4 regions of the Kosakonia sp. MUSA4 genome follow, and region 1 is predicted to be linked to each of the others. Evidence: predicted binding sites of a transcription regulator. Region 1 holds the regulator's gene; each other region holds the start of a gene.

Evidence for each region. Region 1 encodes PhoB, which activates phosphate uptake and scavenging genes when phosphate is short. Its sites were predicted from a motif close to CTGTCATAAAACTGNCNNAT; they were not measured.
Region 2: the regulator PhoB is predicted to act here: its motif matches at 2,272-2,291, upstream of glpT (glycerol-3-phosphate transporter).
Region 3: the regulator PhoB is predicted to act here: its motif matches at 1,973-1,992, upstream of pstS (phosphate ABC transporter substrate-binding protein PstS).
Region 4: the regulator PhoB is predicted to act here: its motif matches at 2,174-2,193, upstream of kdgR (DNA-binding transcriptional regulator KdgR).

Annotation. Positions count from the first base shown of each region.
Region 1 covers NZ_CP025697.1:1,016,249-1,020,257, forward strand. Annotated here, with positions in the region: gene sbcC (exonuclease subunit SbcC) at 1-277, opposite strand, end outside; gene sbcD (exonuclease subunit SbcD) at 274-1,476, opposite strand; gene phoB (phosphate response regulator transcription factor PhoB) at 1,678-2,367, shown strand; gene phoR (phosphate regulon sensor histidine kinase PhoR) at 2,389-3,687, shown strand.
Region 2 covers NZ_CP025697.1:3,589,714-3,593,722, reverse strand. Annotated here, with positions in the region: gene glpB (glycerol-3-phosphate dehydrogenase subunit GlpB) at 1-530, opposite strand, end outside; gene glpA (anaerobic glycerol-3-phosphate dehydrogenase subunit A) at 520-2,142, opposite strand; gene glpT (glycerol-3-phosphate transporter) at 2,416-3,768, shown strand; gene glpQ (glycerophosphodiester phosphodiesterase) at 3,781-4,009, shown strand, end outside.
Region 3 covers NZ_CP025697.1:5,429,091-5,433,099, reverse strand. Annotated here, with positions in the region: gene glmS (glutamine--fructose-6-phosphate transaminase (isomerizing)) at 1-1,740, shown strand, start outside; gene pstS (phosphate ABC transporter substrate-binding protein PstS) at 2,045-3,085, shown strand; gene pstC (phosphate ABC transporter permease PstC) at 3,209-4,009, shown strand, end outside.
Region 4 covers NZ_CP025697.1:3,041,990-3,045,998, reverse strand. Annotated here, with positions in the region: gene htpX (protease HtpX) at 1-673, shown strand, start outside; gene C0557_RS14435 (MFS transporter) at 737-2,107, opposite strand; gene kdgR (DNA-binding transcriptional regulator KdgR) at 2,310-3,101, shown strand; gene C0557_RS14425 (YobH family protein) at 3,147-3,386, opposite strand; gene mgrB (PhoP/PhoQ regulator MgrB) at 3,548-3,691, shown strand; gene C0557_RS14415 (YebO family protein) at 3,766-4,009, shown strand, end outside.

The DNA of each region.
Region 1 (4,009 bases):
GGTAAGCGATGCCTTTTACTTCAAATTCCACTTCCGCCAGGCACTCGGCGGTATCGCGGGTCATCAGATCGTTTTGCGATTGTGACAGGGTGCTAAGGCGCGGCGTTTCGTGGTACAGCGCCAGACAAATGGCGTCGAGCAGGGTGGTTTTCCCTGCGCCCGTCGCGCCGGTAATGGCGAACAAACCGTTGCTGGCGAACGGCTCTTCGGTAAAGTCGATTTTCCATTCGCCTTTCAGCGAGTTGAGGTTTTTTAACCGCAAACTGAGGATCTTCATGCCTCTTTCTCCGCATCCAGCGCCTGGCGCGCTTCACTGAACAAAGCTTGCAGGCGCGCCGTTTGCTTCTCATCGATCTCTTCCTGCGCCAGACGGCGGGCGAAGACCTCTTCCACTTTCAATTCACTGAGCGTTTCCCGCAGCTCACCGGCGAGGATCCGCTCCCGCTGTTCGCGGCTGCGGCGCACCAGCAGCACTTCGACGGGCAAATCTTCGGTAACTTGCTGAATTTTACGTTGCATATCAGCCAGATATTCTTGGCTTACAATTTCAATATCCAGCCAGACTGGCGTGTCGGCGGGCGCATCGCGCCACTGCTCAAGCTGGCGGCAAATCTCGGCGAAATCGCCCTTGATCACCGCCAGCGGCTGCGTGGCCGGAATGTCGAGCGCGGTCACTTCCGTCAGCTTGCCGTCGCTGAAGGTGACCAGATTGACGCTTTTACGCTTTCCAGTTTCATCAAAACTCAGCGGGATCGGTGAACCGCAGTAGCGAATGTGCTGCAGGCCGCCAATTTTCTGCGCCCGGTGAATATGTCCGAGCGCAATATAGTCGGCTGGCGGGAAATTCTCCGCCGGGAAGGCATCCAGTGTGCCAATATAGATGTCACGTACGGCGTCACTTTTGCTGGCGCCAACGGTGGTCAAATGGCCGCTGGCGATAATCGGCAGCGCCTGCTCGCCGCGCAGGATGCAGGCGGCGTCATACTGCTGCTGGTAGTAATCGGTAATGGCCGCCAGCAGATGCTGCTGTTTTTCCTGCCCTGATAATCCGGCCTGGCTGATGACCATGTCACGCGGGCGTAAAAATGGAACCGGACAGAAAACGGCGCCGGGCGTACCATCCCGGTGTTTGAGCCAGAAAGGCGCGGCGCCAGCGCTGGCGACCACGGTGGTGTTCAGGTAAGCGAGGATCTCTTTCGATTCGTTCAGCGTCGCCACGGAATCATGGTTGCCCGCCAGTACCACTAACTGGCAGCCGGTTTGCTGGAGTTTCACCACAAAGCGGTTATATAACTCGCGGGCATAACTGGGCGGGGAACCGGTATCAAAGATGTCGCCTGCGACAATAATGGCGTCGGCCAGGTGCTGTTCTGCCGCATTCAGCAGCCAGTCGAGAAAGGCGTCATGTTCGGCAGCGCGGCTTTTACTGTAAAAGTTCTGACCCAAATGCCAGTCTGAAGTGTGAATAATGCGCATAGCGATTCCGTGGCGAAAATGGATAAACGCGATTATAACATTCAGGGTGTTAGAGACATTAACTGCGTGAATATTCACGCTGTCATAATGCTGCGGGCAGGGTCATCTGGCGGTCATGTTATTCATAAATCTGTCATAAAACTGACGCATAATGGCGCCGCTATACAAACAGACGACTTATATGAGAAAACAGGGCGAATTATGGCGAGACGAATTCTGGTCGTTGAAGATGAAGCACCGATCCGTGAAATGGTGTGCTTTGTGCTCGAGCAAAATGGATTTCAACCGGTAGAAGCTGAAGATTATGACAGTGCGGTGAACCAACTTAACGAACCCTGGCCAGACCTGGTTTTACTGGACTGGATGTTGCCTGGCGGTTCCGGTATTCAGTTTATTAAGCACCTGAAACGTGAGGCCATGACCCGCGATATTCCGGTGATGATGCTGACAGCGCGTGGTGAAGAGGAAGATCGCGTGCGCGGTCTGGAAACCGGGGCGGACGATTACATTACCAAACCCTTCTCACCGAAAGAGCTGGTTGCCCGTATTAAAGCGGTTATGCGCCGTATTTCGCCGATGGCGGTGGAAGAAGTGATTGAAATGCAGGGACTTAGCCTCGATCCCTCTTCGCATCGCGTGATGACCGGCGAAAATCCGCTGGATATGGGGCCGACAGAGTTTAAACTCTTACACTTCTTTATGACTCACCCGGAACGCGTGTACAGCCGTGAACAACTGCTGAACCATGTCTGGGGAACCAATGTTTACGTCGAAGACAGAACGGTTGATGTCCATATTCGTCGCCTGCGCAAAGCGCTGGAACACAGCGGTCACGATCGTATGGTGCAAACGGTGCGCGGCACGGGATATCGTTTTTCGACCCGTTTCTGAAATTTGACAGGAGTGTGACGCGTGCTGGAACGGCTGTCATGGAAAAGGCTGGTGCTGGAGCTCCTCCTTTGTTGTCTACCCGCCTTTATACTCGGCGCGATTTTCGGTTACCTGCCCTGGTTTTTATTTGCCGCGGTAACCGGGCTGTTGATCTGGCATTTCTGGAATTTACTGCGCCTCTCCTGGTGGTTGTGGGTCGATAAAAGTATGACGCCACCGCCCGGCACGGGAAGCTGGGAGCCGCTGTTATACGGGCTGCACCAGATGCAGATGCGTAATAAAAAGCGGCGGCGCGAGCTGGGTAATCTCATCAAACGCTTTCGCAGCGGTGCGGAATCGCTGCCGGATGCGGTGATCCTCACCACCGAAGAAGGGTCGATTTTCTGGTGTAACGGCCTGGCACAACAGCTACTGGGGCTGCGTTGGCCGGATGATAACGGGCAGAACATCCTGAACCTGCTGCGCTACCCCGAATTTACGCAGTATCTTAAAAAACAAGAGTTTACCCGGCCACTGAACCTGGTACTGAACAGCGGGCGCCATCTGGAGATCCGCGTGATGCCTTACAGCGAACAGCAACTGCTGCTGGTGGCGCGCGATGTGACGCAGATGCACCAACTGGAAGGCGCGCGACGTAACTTTTTCGCTAACGTCAGCCATGAGCTACGCACGCCGTTGACGGTGCTGCAAGGCTACCTGGAGATGATGCAGGAGCAGACGCTGGAAGGCGCGCCGCGCGAAAAAGCGCTGCATACCATGCGAGAGCAAACATCGCGCATGGAAGGGCTGGTGCGCCAGTTGCTGACGCTGTCGAAGATTGAAGCGGCGCCGACGCTGCCGCCCAATGAGACCATCGATGTGCCGATGATGCTGCGCCTGGTTGAACGGGAAGCGCAGACGCTCAGCCAAAAAAAGCACAGCCTGGAATTTGAGGTTGATAACGCCTTAAAAGTGCTTGGCAATGAGGAGCAATTGCGCAGCGCCATCTCCAACCTGGTGTATAACGCGGTGAACCATACGCCCGCCGGAACGCATATTATTGTGCGCTGGCAGCATGTGCCGCAGGGGGCGGAATTCAGCGTGGAGGATAATGGTCCGGGGATTGCCGCCGAACATATTCCGCGTCTGACCGAGCGTTTTTACCGCGTCGATAAAGCCCGTTCCCGGCAAACCGGCGGTAGCGGACTTGGGCTGGCGATCGTTAAACATGCCGTCAACCATCACGAAAGTCGCCTTGATATTGCGAGTACGCCAGGCAAAGGGACGCGCTTTAGCTTTGTTCTGCCGGAACGTCTGGTTGCCAAAACTCCTGCTGCCTGACGCCCCTGTCAGCTTATCTTTCCAGCGGCCTGTCAAAACAGGCCGCCATTTCCTGCTGTTTCCCCGCGATGAAACCTATTTTGTACGGGTGATGCTTTTTTGTTCGCATGATCAGCCATGTGTTTTTCTTATAAATGGAGTATTGAACTGGTTATTTTTCTTGATCCAGCATATCCATCTGGTTTTGCGATCCCATCTTGCCTTCAAACGTTATAAGCGTTTAAATTGCGCCCCTGACGTTGTCAGACCGACTATGTTTACGTGGTAAATCGAAAAACTATACTCCGCCACGTTGCGTATTAAGCATTTCCCGCTGATTTTT
Region 2 (4,009 bases), 2.6 Mb from region 1:
TCCAGCGCTGGCAGTTCAATCTCTTCGGCATAGGCATCGATGCCGCGTTTACGCAGCGCGCCTGCGGCCAGTTGCGGCTGAAAATCAAGAAACCCGCTAATGCCGACCACCGCAGTTCGCTGTTGCGCCTCTGTTTTGCGCGGTACTTCCTGCGGGCTAAGCCAGGCGCGGCGAAACGTGCCCAGCGGCGTCACGCGGTGATGCTGTGTATCAATCTCTCCCTGCAACGCCAGATTACAGTCGGCGAGCAGGGTTTGCGCCTGCTGCGCGTAGTGTCGCACCGCTTTCGCACCCAGCAGCGCGTAAGGATGCGCGCCGTAGTGTTGTTCCAGCAGGGCAATCGCGCTGTCGATGTCGGTAACCGGTTGTCCATCCGGCAGAAAAGAGAGCAGATCCAGCGAGCCGGAGGAGAAACTCAGCGCGCTCTGGCCCCGGCTGATAATCGCGCAGCGCTGCCCGCTTTCACTCAGGCGAATACCGCATAGCAGCCCTGCCAGACCGCCGCCGATGATGACCGTATCAAATCTCATCTTCTGCCTCCTTTTCCAGACCACATAATCCCTGGTAAACCCAACGCGTGAACTCGCTTTCGCGCAGGGCATTGCCCCAGGCCACCGGCTTCACGCCTTTCCAGCGCTCATTAAGGAAATCACGCAACTGGCTGAGCGACTCGGTTTCGCTGGTAACATGCAGACGGTTTAACAGCCCGGCAGCGCGACAGGCGCATAATTCACCCTGGCAGGTGCCCATGCCGACGCGCGTGCGGCGGCGTAAATCGAGCAGCGAATGGACATTCAGGTTTTCCACCGCGTACTGCACTTCGCCCGCCGTCACGGCTTCACATTCGCAGACCAGGCTGCGGTTGTGGCGATCGCTGCCGAGCCAGTTGGGTGTGCGATCGCCGTGACGATAAACCGCAGAACCGCGCAGCGGCGTTGGCAGTGAGATGATTTTTTTCAGTGTCTGCTCGGTTGATTCCCGGGAGCCAGGCAGCGGCGTGGAAGCGGTGGTGCAGGCCGAGCTGTGGTTCAGTTTTTGGCAGACCGCGTCCGTTGCCCATTCGGCCATCAGGCGGTAAGTCATCAGTTTGCCGCCGGTAATGGTGATAAACCCTTCCAGCCCGTCGCGCTGTGCGTGATCCAGCAGCACAATGCCCCGGCTGACATTGCGGCCGCTCGGATCGTCGTCGCTGGCTACCAACGGACGCACACCCGCATAGGCGCGCAGAATGCGCGTTTGCGCCATGACCGGCGCCAGTTTTTCCCCTTCGCGCAGCAGAATATCCACCTCTTCCGGCGTCACGCGGACGTTATCGATATCGGCGTAATCAATGTGCGTGGAGGTGGTGCCGATCAGCGAAATGGTGTCGCCAGGCACCAGAATATCGGCATCGGCAGGTTTACGGCAGCGGTTAATGACCCGCTGATTGATGCGGTGATCGAGAATTAACAGCGCGCCTTTGGCCGGGAACATGCGAATGCGCAGATCGGCATATTCCGCGATGCGCTGGCCCCAGATCCCGGCGGCGTTCACCACCACCGGCGCGTAAAGTTGCAGGTTTTCGCCGCTGGCAGGATGCCAGAGATTCACGCCGCTCACGCGATCGCCATGGCGAATCAACCCGCACACTTCGTGGCCGGTAAGGATTTTTGCTCCGTGCTCACGCGCATCCAGCATATTGCTGGCGGTCAGGCGGAAAGGATCAACCGTCCCATCCGGCACGCGTACAGCGCCGAGCAGCGTTGGGTTAACGCTCGGTTCTAACCGCAGCGCGTCCTGTGGCGAAATCGCCTGCGCCGGAATGCCTGCCTGCTGGCAGCAATCGATAAACTGGCTTTGATAGACCAAATCATCTTCCGGCAGCGTAATGAACAGACCATCGGTGGGTTCAACGCAGTGGCGGGCAATGCGTTTGAGAATTTGGTTCTCTGCAATGCATTCGCGCGCAGATTCATTATCGGTGACTGCATAGCGCGCCCCGCTGTGCAGCAGGCCGTGGTTGCGGCCGGTTGCGCCGGTGGCGATATCGTGACGTTCGATCAGCACCGCGCGCAGTCCGCGCAGGGCGCAGTCACGGGCTATCCCGGCACCGGTGGCTCCGCCGCCAATAATGATCACATCGTAATCAGGAGAGTTATGCATCTTCGCGTCCCTGTGGCCGACTTTCAGATGCAACCATTTAGCCACACTATGGGTGTGGTTTGTTTGATATCGCGCATATTCGAGCAAATAACGAAAGTGAAACGCGCTTTCATGCGTGAAATTAGACTCTTGTCATATTTCTGTAACATATATTGCGACAACCCGTTCTCTCTACGTAAAACTTTCTCTACAATCCGCCGCGAATAACTTTCGTTATGTTCGTTTTCACTCATTTCTGACCGAAATGAGTCTTACCGCGCCACGGAGGCCGCTATGTTGAGTATTTTTAAACCCGCCCCCCATCTTTCGCGTCTGCCGGACGCGCAAATCGACCCGCTTTATCGGCGGCTGCGCTGGCAAATTTTCCTCGGTATTTTTTTTGGTTACGCTGCCTATTATCTGGTGCGTAAAAACTTTGCCCTGGCTATGCCGTACCTCGTTGAACAAGGGTTCTCCCGTGGCGATCTGGGGTTTGCGCTGTCAGGCATCTCCATTGCCTACGGCTTTTCGAAATTCATCATGGGTTCGGTATCGGATCGTTCGAATCCGCGCGTGTTTCTGCCTGCCGGTCTGATCCTGGCGGCTGCCGTGATGCTGTTTATGGGCTTTGTGCCATGGGCCACCTCCAGCATTATGATCATGTTTGTGCTGCTCTTTTTATGCGGCTGGTTCCAGGGGATGGGCTGGCCGCCGTGCGGACGTACGATGGTGCACTGGTGGTCGCAGAAGGAACGCGGTGGCGTTGTTTCTGTGTGGAACTGCGCGCATAACGTCGGCGGCGGCATTCCGCCACTGCTGTTTTTGTTGGGAATGGCCTGGTTTAACGACTGGCATGCGGCGCTGTATATGCCGGCCTTTGGCGCGATTCTGGTGGCGATTATCGCCTTTGCTCTGATGCGTGATACGCCGCAATCCTGCGGTTTGCCGCCGATCGAAGAGTACAAAAACGACTACCCGGATGATTACAGCGACAAGCACGAAGAAGAGCTGTCGGCGAAGCAGATTTTTATGCAGTACATCCTGCCGAACAAGCTGTTGTGGTACATCGCCGTGGCTAACGTGTTCGTATACCTGTTGCGCTACGGCATTCTCGACTGGTCGCCAACTTACCTGAAAGAAGTGAAGCACTTCGCGCTGGATAAATCCTCGTGGGCCTATTTTTTGTATGAGTACGCGGGTATTCCCGGCACGCTGCTCTGCGGCTGGATGTCGGACAAAGTGTTCCGTGGCAATCGCGGCGCGACTGGCGTGTTCTTTATGACGCTGGTGACGATCGCGACTATTGTTTACTGGCTGAACCCGGCGGGCAATCCGACGGTAGATATGATCTGCATGATCGTCATTGGCTTCCTGATTTATGGCCCGGTGATGCTGATTGGCTTGCATGCGCTGGAGCTGGCGCCGAAAAAAGCAGCGGGTACGGCAGCCGGGTTTACCGGGTTGTTTGGCTACCTCGGCGGTTCTGTCGCGGCCAGCGCCATTGTTGGTTATACCGTTGATTTCTTCGGCTGGGATGGCGGTTTTATGGTGATGATCGGCGGCAGTATTCTCGCCGTTTTGTTGCTGATTGTCGTGATGCTGGGCGAAAAACGTCACCATGCTGAGATGCTGGCGCGCCGTCAGTAAAAGGGAGATCAGATGAAAACCACTTTTACCCGTATCACAACCGGCCTGCTGCTGGCCGGTTTATTTGCCAGCCATGCGCTGGCGGCGGAGAAAATCGTGATTGCCCATCGCGGCGCAAGCGGCTATCTGCCGGAGCACACATTACCGGCGAAAGCGATGGCCTATGCGCAGGGCGCCGATTATCTTGAGCAGGATCTGGTGATGACCAAAGACGACCAGCTGGTTGTCCTGCACGATCACT
Region 3 (4,009 bases), 1.3 Mb from region 1:
TCCGCAGGTCTGGCCGTTGTAGATGCAGAAGGTCATATGACCCGTCTGCGTCGTCTTGGTAAAGTCCAGATGCTGGCCCAGGCCGCAGAAGAGCACCCGCTGCATGGTGGAACCGGTATTGCTCACACCCGTTGGGCAACACACGGTGAACCGTCAGAAGGTAACGCGCATCCGCATGTTTCTGAACATATTGCGGTTGTACATAACGGTATTATTGAAAACTACGAGCCGCTGCGAGAAATGTTAAAAGAGCGTGGCTATGTGTTTGTTTCTGAAACGGATACCGAAGTTATCGCACATCTCGTTCACTGGGAGCTTGAGCAGGGCGGCACGCTGCGTGAAGCGGTTATGCGCGCTATCCCGCAATTACGCGGCGCTTATGGCACAGTGATTATGGATACCCGTGACAGCGGCACTCTGCTGGCGGCACGCTCTGGCAGCCCGCTGGTTATTGGTCTTGGCATGGGTGAAAACTTTATTGCCTCCGATCAGCTGGCGTTACTGCCGGTAACGCGTCGCTTTATCTTCCTTGAAGAGGGCGATATTGCAGAAGTGACTCGCCGCAGCGTGACAGTGTTTGATAAATCCGGCGCGCAGGTAAAACGGCCTGATATCGAATCCAGCCTGCAATATGATGCGGGCGACAAAGGTATCTACCGTCACTACATGCAAAAAGAGATCTACGAACAGCCGAACGCGATTAAAAATACGCTGACCGGCCGTATCAACCACGGTGAAGTGGATCTGAGCGAACTGGGTTCGAATGCCAATGCGCTGTTATCGCAAGTTGAGCATATTCAGATCGTTGCCTGTGGCACCTCTTACAACTCCGGTATGGTTTCCCGTTACTGGTTTGAGGCGCTGGCCGGTGTGCCGTGCGATGTGGAAATCGCCTCTGAATTCCGCTACCGCAAATCCGCTGTGCGTCGTAACAGCCTGATGATCACCCTGTCGCAATCCGGTGAAACAGCGGATACGCTGGCGGCGCTGCGTTTGTCCAAAGAGCTGGGCTATCTGGGGTCGCTGGCGATTTGTAACGTGCCGGGCTCTTCGCTGGTGCGTGAATCCGATCTGGCGATGATGACCAAAGCTGGTACTGAAATCGGTGTTGCTTCCACGAAAGCGTTCACCACTCAGCTTACCGTTCTGCTGATGCTGGTAGCGAAACTGAGCCGCCTGAAAGGGCTGGATGCGTCCATTGAGCACGACATCGTTCACGGTTTGCAGGCGTTGCCGAGCCGTATTGAACAGATGTTGTCGCAGGATAAACGCATCGAAGCGCTGGCTGAGGATTTCTCCGACAAGCACCATGCGCTGTTCCTGGGGCGTGGCGATCAGTATCCGATCGCGCTGGAAGGCGCGCTGAAACTGAAAGAGATCTCCTACATTCACGCCGAAGCCTATGCGGCAGGCGAGCTGAAGCATGGCCCGCTGGCGCTGATTGATGCGGATATGCCGGTGATTGTTGTTGCGCCTAACAACGAACTGCTGGAAAAACTGAAATCCAACATCGAAGAAGTGCGCGCCCGTGGCGGCGTACTGTATGTGTTCGCCGATCAGGCTGCGGGTTTCACCAGCAACGACAATATGCACATTATTGATATGCCGCACGTCGAAGAGGTGATTGCGCCGATTTTCTATACCGTGCCGCTGCAATTGCTGGCCTATCACGTTGCACTGATTAAAGGCACCGACGTTGACCAGCCGCGTAACCTGGCGAAATCAGTAACCGTAGAGTAAACATTTACTGCCATAAAATGCGAAAGAGGTTGCCTGCGGGCAACCTCTTTTTTTTGACTTTATTTTGTGAATTCTCGTTCTTTTCAACTACTTTTTCATTGTCACAAAAATAAAATATGACTGAAATCTTACTGTGATGTTTTTTACTAATAATTTGATTTCTATCTGTTTTATCTCATGCGATAACAATATTTTCCCGCTGTCATCAAACAGTAACAATGATTGCATATAACTGTCATCAAAGTGTCCTATTTTGCTCGTCGTAGCCACTAAACAACGATTTACGATCCTTGCAGGAGACATTATGAACGTTATGCGTACCACTGTCGCAACTGTTGTCGCCGCGACCTTTTCTCTGAGTGCTTTTGCTGTTAATGCAGCAGCCAGCCTGACTGGTGCGGGCGCAACTTTTCCGGCGCCGGTGTATGCCAAGTGGGCTGATACTTACCAGAAAGAAACAGGTAACAAGATCAACTACCAGGGTATTGGTTCTTCTGGTGGCGTAAAACAAATTACTGCTAAAACTGTGGATTTCGGTGCATCTGATGCCCCTCTGTCTGACGATAAACTGGCGCAGGAAGGCCTGTTCCAGTTTCCGACCGTAATCGGCGGTATCGTGCTGGCTATCAACGTCCCGGGCATCAAATCCGGTGAGCTGGTGCTGGACGGTAAAACCCTGGGTGACATCTACCTGGGTAATATCAAAAAATGGGATGACGCAGCGATCGCTAAACTCAACCCAGGCCTGAAACTGCCTTCGCAGAACATCGCCGTCGTTCGTCGTGCTGACGGTTCCGGTACCTCATTTGTCTTCACCAACTATCTGGCGAAAGCAAACGAAGAGTGGAAATCGAAAGTCGGTTCTGGCTCTACCGTTAACTGGCCGACCGGTCTGGGCGGTAAAGGTAACGACGGTATCGCGGCATTTGTTCAGCGTCTGCCGGGTTCAATCGGTTATGTTGAATATGCTTACGCTAAGCAGAACAACCTGACCTACACCAAGCTACTGTCTGCGGATGGTAAAGCTGTAAGCCCGACTGAACAGAGCTTCTCCAATGCGGCTAAAAATATCGACTGGAGCAAATCCTTCGCGCAGGACCTGACCAACCAGAAAGGTGCTGACGTATGGCCGATCACCTCAACCACCTTTATCCTGCTCCACAAAGAGCAGGCTAAGCCGGAGCAAGGTGCTGAAGTCCTGAAATTCTTTGACTGGGCCTACAAAAAAGGCGGCAAACAGGCTAACGACCTTGATTACGCAACCCTGCCGGATAGCGTAGTTGAACAAGTTCGTGCTGCATGGAAAACCAATGTGAAAGACAGCAGCGGTAAAGCACTGTACTAACAGCTGGTTTTTTTAGAACATGGCGGATGGCGCTTACACCATCCGCCTTACAGATCCTCTGTAGGCCTGGCCGCGTAAGCATCACCGGGCAAATTCGTAAGACGTTAAACTGAAGAGTAATTTATGGCTGCAACCAAGCCGGCATTTAATCCTCCGGGTAAAAAAGGTGACATGATTTTCAGCGCGCTGGTAAGACTGGCTGCGCTGATTGTGCTATTGCTGTTGAGTGGCATCATCGTGTCGCTGATTTTCTCCTCATGGCCAAGCATTCAGAAGTTTGGTTTTTCATTCCTGTGGACCAAAGAGTGGGATGCGCCCAATGATATTTACGGTGCGCTGGTGCCCATTTACGGAACGATCGTTACCTCTGTCATCGCTCTGCTGATCGCCGTTCCGGTGAGTTTCGGTATTGCGCTGTTTCTGACGGAGCTGTCGCCGAACTGGCTGAAGCGTCCACTGGGTATCGCCATTGAATTACTGGCTGCCATTCCAAGTATCGTGTACGGCATGTGGGGGCTGTTTATTTTTGCTCCGCTGTTCGCAACTTACTTTCAGGAACCGGTGGGCAACGTGCTTTCTAACATCCCGTTTGTTGGCGCACTGTTCTCTGGTCCGGCATTTGGGATTGGGATCCTGGCGGCCGGGGTTATTCTCGCCATTATGATTATTCCTTACATTGCGGCGGTAATGCGCGATGTATTCGAACAAACGCCGGTGATGATGAAAGAGTCGGCCTACGGCATTGGCTGCACCACCTGGGAAGTTATCTGGCGCATTGTGCTGCCATTTACCAAAAACGGGGTGATTGGCGGCGTGATGTTGGGGCTGGGGCGCGCGCTGGGTGAAACCATGGCGGTGACCTTTATCATCGGTAACACCTACCAACTCGACAGCGCTTCGCTGTTTATGCCGGGTAACAGTATC
Region 4 (4,009 bases), 2.0 Mb from region 1:
GCGTAACGATATGGAACGCTGGTTGATGGATACCGTGGCGCAACAATCTCGCCAGGCGGGCATCGCCATGCCTCAGGTCGCTATTTATCATGCACCGGATATTAACGCCTTTGCGACCGGCGCGCGCCGTGATGCTTCGCTGGTGGCAGTCAGCACCGGGTTGTTGCAGAACATGAGCCGCGACGAAGCCGAAGCGGTGATTGCCCACGAAATCAGCCATATTGCCAACGGTGATATGGTCACAATGACGCTGATTCAAGGGATCGTGAATACCTTCGTGATCTTCATTTCGCGTATTATCGCGCAGGTTGCAGCCGGGTTCCTTAGCGGCAATCGCGATGATGGCGAAGAGAGCAACGGTAACCCGATGATCTACTTCGTGGTTGCGACCGTACTGGAGCTGGTGTTCGGTATTCTGGCCAGCATTATTACTATGTGGTTCTCCCGCTATCGCGAGTTCCATGCCGATGCCGGTTCTGCAAAACTGGTTGGCCGCGAGAAAATGATTGCTGCGTTGCAGCGTCTGAAAACCAGTTATGAGCCGCAGGAGGCGAGCAGCATGATGGCGTTTTGCATCAACGGTAAATCTAAATCGCTGAGCGAGCTGTTCATGACGCACCCACCGCTGGACAAACGTATTGAAGCGCTGCGTTCTGGTGAGTACCTGAAATAACGTAGCGGCAGAAAATACAAAGCGCGCCAACTGGCGCGCTTTTTTATCATCCCTGGTAATTAATTACTCTGTTTTCGGCTGCGAGATCCGCAGTCCGCTGATGATGGCCGCTACGGTAGCCAGCGTCCCTGCCAGCAACAATGAAACATGCGTGCCGTGGGTGTTAAACATATTGAACATTAATGCCACCAGCGCGGCGCCGGAGCTTTGCCCCAGCAAGCGTGCCGTACCGAGCATCCCACTGGCGCCACCGCTGCGCTGACGCGGCGCAGCGGTGATAATGGTGTGGTTGTTTGGCGACTGGAACAGACCAAAACCGGCACCGCACAGCGCCATACGCCAGATGATATCGATATCTGCCGGTGATCCCGGGAGAAGCGCAAGCGCGAACAGCCCGCATGCCATCATCACCAGCCCTAAAGCCCCCAGTAACCCGGCATGCACGCGCTCAATCAGATAACCAGCCAGCGGCGCCATAACCATCGTTGCCAGCGGCCATGGCGTCAGCAACAGGCCGGTTTCGACTTCACTACGCCCAAGTACGGTTTGCAAAAAGAAGGGCAGGGACACCAGCGCCAGCATCTGCGCACAGAACGAGCAGACCGACGTGCCGATAGAGAGCGAAAAAAGTGGAATGCGCAGTAAGTCGACTGGCAGAAGTGGCACCGGCAGCCGCAGTTGTCGGCGTACAAAGAACCCGCCAATGATCAACAACGCAACAATTTCGGCCACCACGAGTGTGTTTGATTGCCCCTGAGCAAAACTGCTCAGCGCGGTAATCAGTAAGCCAAATGTTAATGCATTCATTACAGCGCTTGGCAGATCAAATTTGGGCTTTGAAGTGCGCGCTGCATTAGGTGGTAAGAATTTCATTGCCAGCAATAGAGCAATAATGCCGAGCGGCACGTTAATCAGGAATAACCACTGCCAGGAAGCCACGGAGAGAATGGCGGCGGCGATTGTCGGCCCGGCCGCCGATGAAACCGCGACCACAAAAGAGTTAATACCCATACCGCGCCCGAGGCTACGGTGCGGGTAGATGAGACGAATGAGCGCGGTATTCACGCTCATCAGCGCCGCGCCGCCAAACCCTTGCGCCACGCGCGCCAGCGTTAATGTCAGTAATGAGTCAGAGAGTGCGCAGAGCAGTGAAGTGAGAGTGAAGAGTACCAGACCACACTGATAGACCCGACGGTAACCAAACATGTCGCCGAGAAAAGAGAGTGTGAGCAGGGAGACCACGATCGCAATCTGGTAAGCGTTAACAATCCAGATAGAACTTGCGGGTGAAGCGTTGAGATCGCGTGCGATGGTTGGTAACGCGACGTTGGCAATAGCCCCATCAAGCACTGCCATTGCAATACCAATAATAATGGTCAACACTGCGCCATAGCGCAGCGGGACGGGGAGTCCGTCCAGAGAAGATTTATCCATATTAATTTCAGGGTTAATGTCACACAGTTATTTGTATAATGATTCTATCATCTGTATTCCGGCTTTATGTCGCAGATTTGTAACGGGCTTTATGTCGCAGAATTGTAACGAAGTTGACAAACGTGCATTGCGGCGACTGAGCGACGAATTTATAATAAAAACCGATTCTGAATTTTATAAAACACACGCGATGAGGTGATTAATGGCTATCGCAGATTTGGACAAGCAGCCAGATTCTGTCTCTTCAGTATTGAAGGTATTTGGCATTCTGCAGGCGCTCGGCGAAGAGCGTGAAATCGGCATCACCGAGCTATCGCAGCGTGTCATGATGTCGAAAAGCACCGTCTATCGCTTTTTGCAAACAATGAAATCATTGGGTTATGTTGCGCAGGAAGGGGAGTCTGAAAAATATTCTCTGACGCTTAAGTTGTTCGAACTGGGCGCACGTGCGTTACAAAACGTGGATCTGATCCGCAGTGCGGATATCCAGATGCGTGAACTCTCTCGTCTGACGAAAGAGACCATTCACCTGGGCGCACTCGATGAGGACAGCATTGTTTACATCCATAAAATTGATTCGATGTATAACTTGCGTATGTACTCGCGCATTGGTCGCCGCAACCCGTTGTACAGTACCGCTATCGGTAAAGTGCTGCTGGCGTGGCGCGATCGTGAAGAGGTTACGCAGATCCTTGCAGGGGTTGAATACAAGCGCAGCACCGATCGTACGATTACCAGCACTGAAGATCTCCTGCCGTTGCTGGATGTTGTGCGTGAACAAGGCTACGGCGAAGATAATGAGGAACAGGAAGAAGGCCTGCGTTGCATTGGCGTACCGGTTTTCGACCGTTTTGGCGTGGTCATCGCTGGTCTGAGTATCTCTTTCCCGACGCTGCGTTTCTCTGAAGAGCGGCTGCATGAATACGTGGCCATGCTTCATCAGGCTGCCCGCAAGATTTCCGAACAGATGGGTTATAACCAGTATCCGTTCTGACAGACGAAAAAAAACCGCCATATCGGCGGTTTTTTTGTTTCGACACTAGCCGTTGTCGATAACGGTGTCGCTTTTACGGATCAGAGGGCAATTTGCCAGCCCGAAAAAACCATTGTCCGAATGTACATATTGTGCGGTACTGGTGCCACGCGCTGTTACATATTTACATTGTAATCCCAGCCCACCAGCATTTTCATTACTGCCAATCAGCACCCCATAACCGCTCAGCAGAAGCCCAATCCACAGCAGTGCTACAACGATAACGGCGCGAATAAGTGTTCGCATATCAGCTCCTTGCTTCACACTAAATCATATCTTAAAGCTACCTGATTCACTGACTGAAACAAGTCATGCATTCCGAAAAATTGCGAATAGAGATACAGTTAGTCGCGGTTTAATGTTGCCATGCTAACCTGGTTACACCTGACAATGTACTGGAGAGTGGAGTGAGAAAATATAAGTGGCTGATCCTGATTGTCGTGCTGGTAGGCTGCCTGCTGCTCTGGACTCAAATGCTTAACGTGATGTGCGATCAGGATGTACAATTTTTCAGCGGCATCTGCATCGTCAACAAATTCATCCCCTGGTAATGGTAATTTCTCAGTGAATGATTTCCTTCCTTGACGCCAGTGGTAAAATGTCGCGTCAACATTGAGGTGGTGAAATGAACGAAGTTATAAATTCGGGCGCGCTTAATATTGCGTCTATTGTTGTTTCTGTGGTGGTTCTGCTGGTCGGGCTGGTTCTGTGGTTCTTTATCAATCGCGCCAGCTCGCGTACAAATGAGCAGATTGAGCTGCTTGAAGCGCTGCTGGATCAGCAAAAACGGCAAAATGCATTGTTGCGCCGTCTGTGTGAATCCAACGAGCCCGAAAAAGAACCGCAAACTGCGCCTGCTAAAGCGCAGG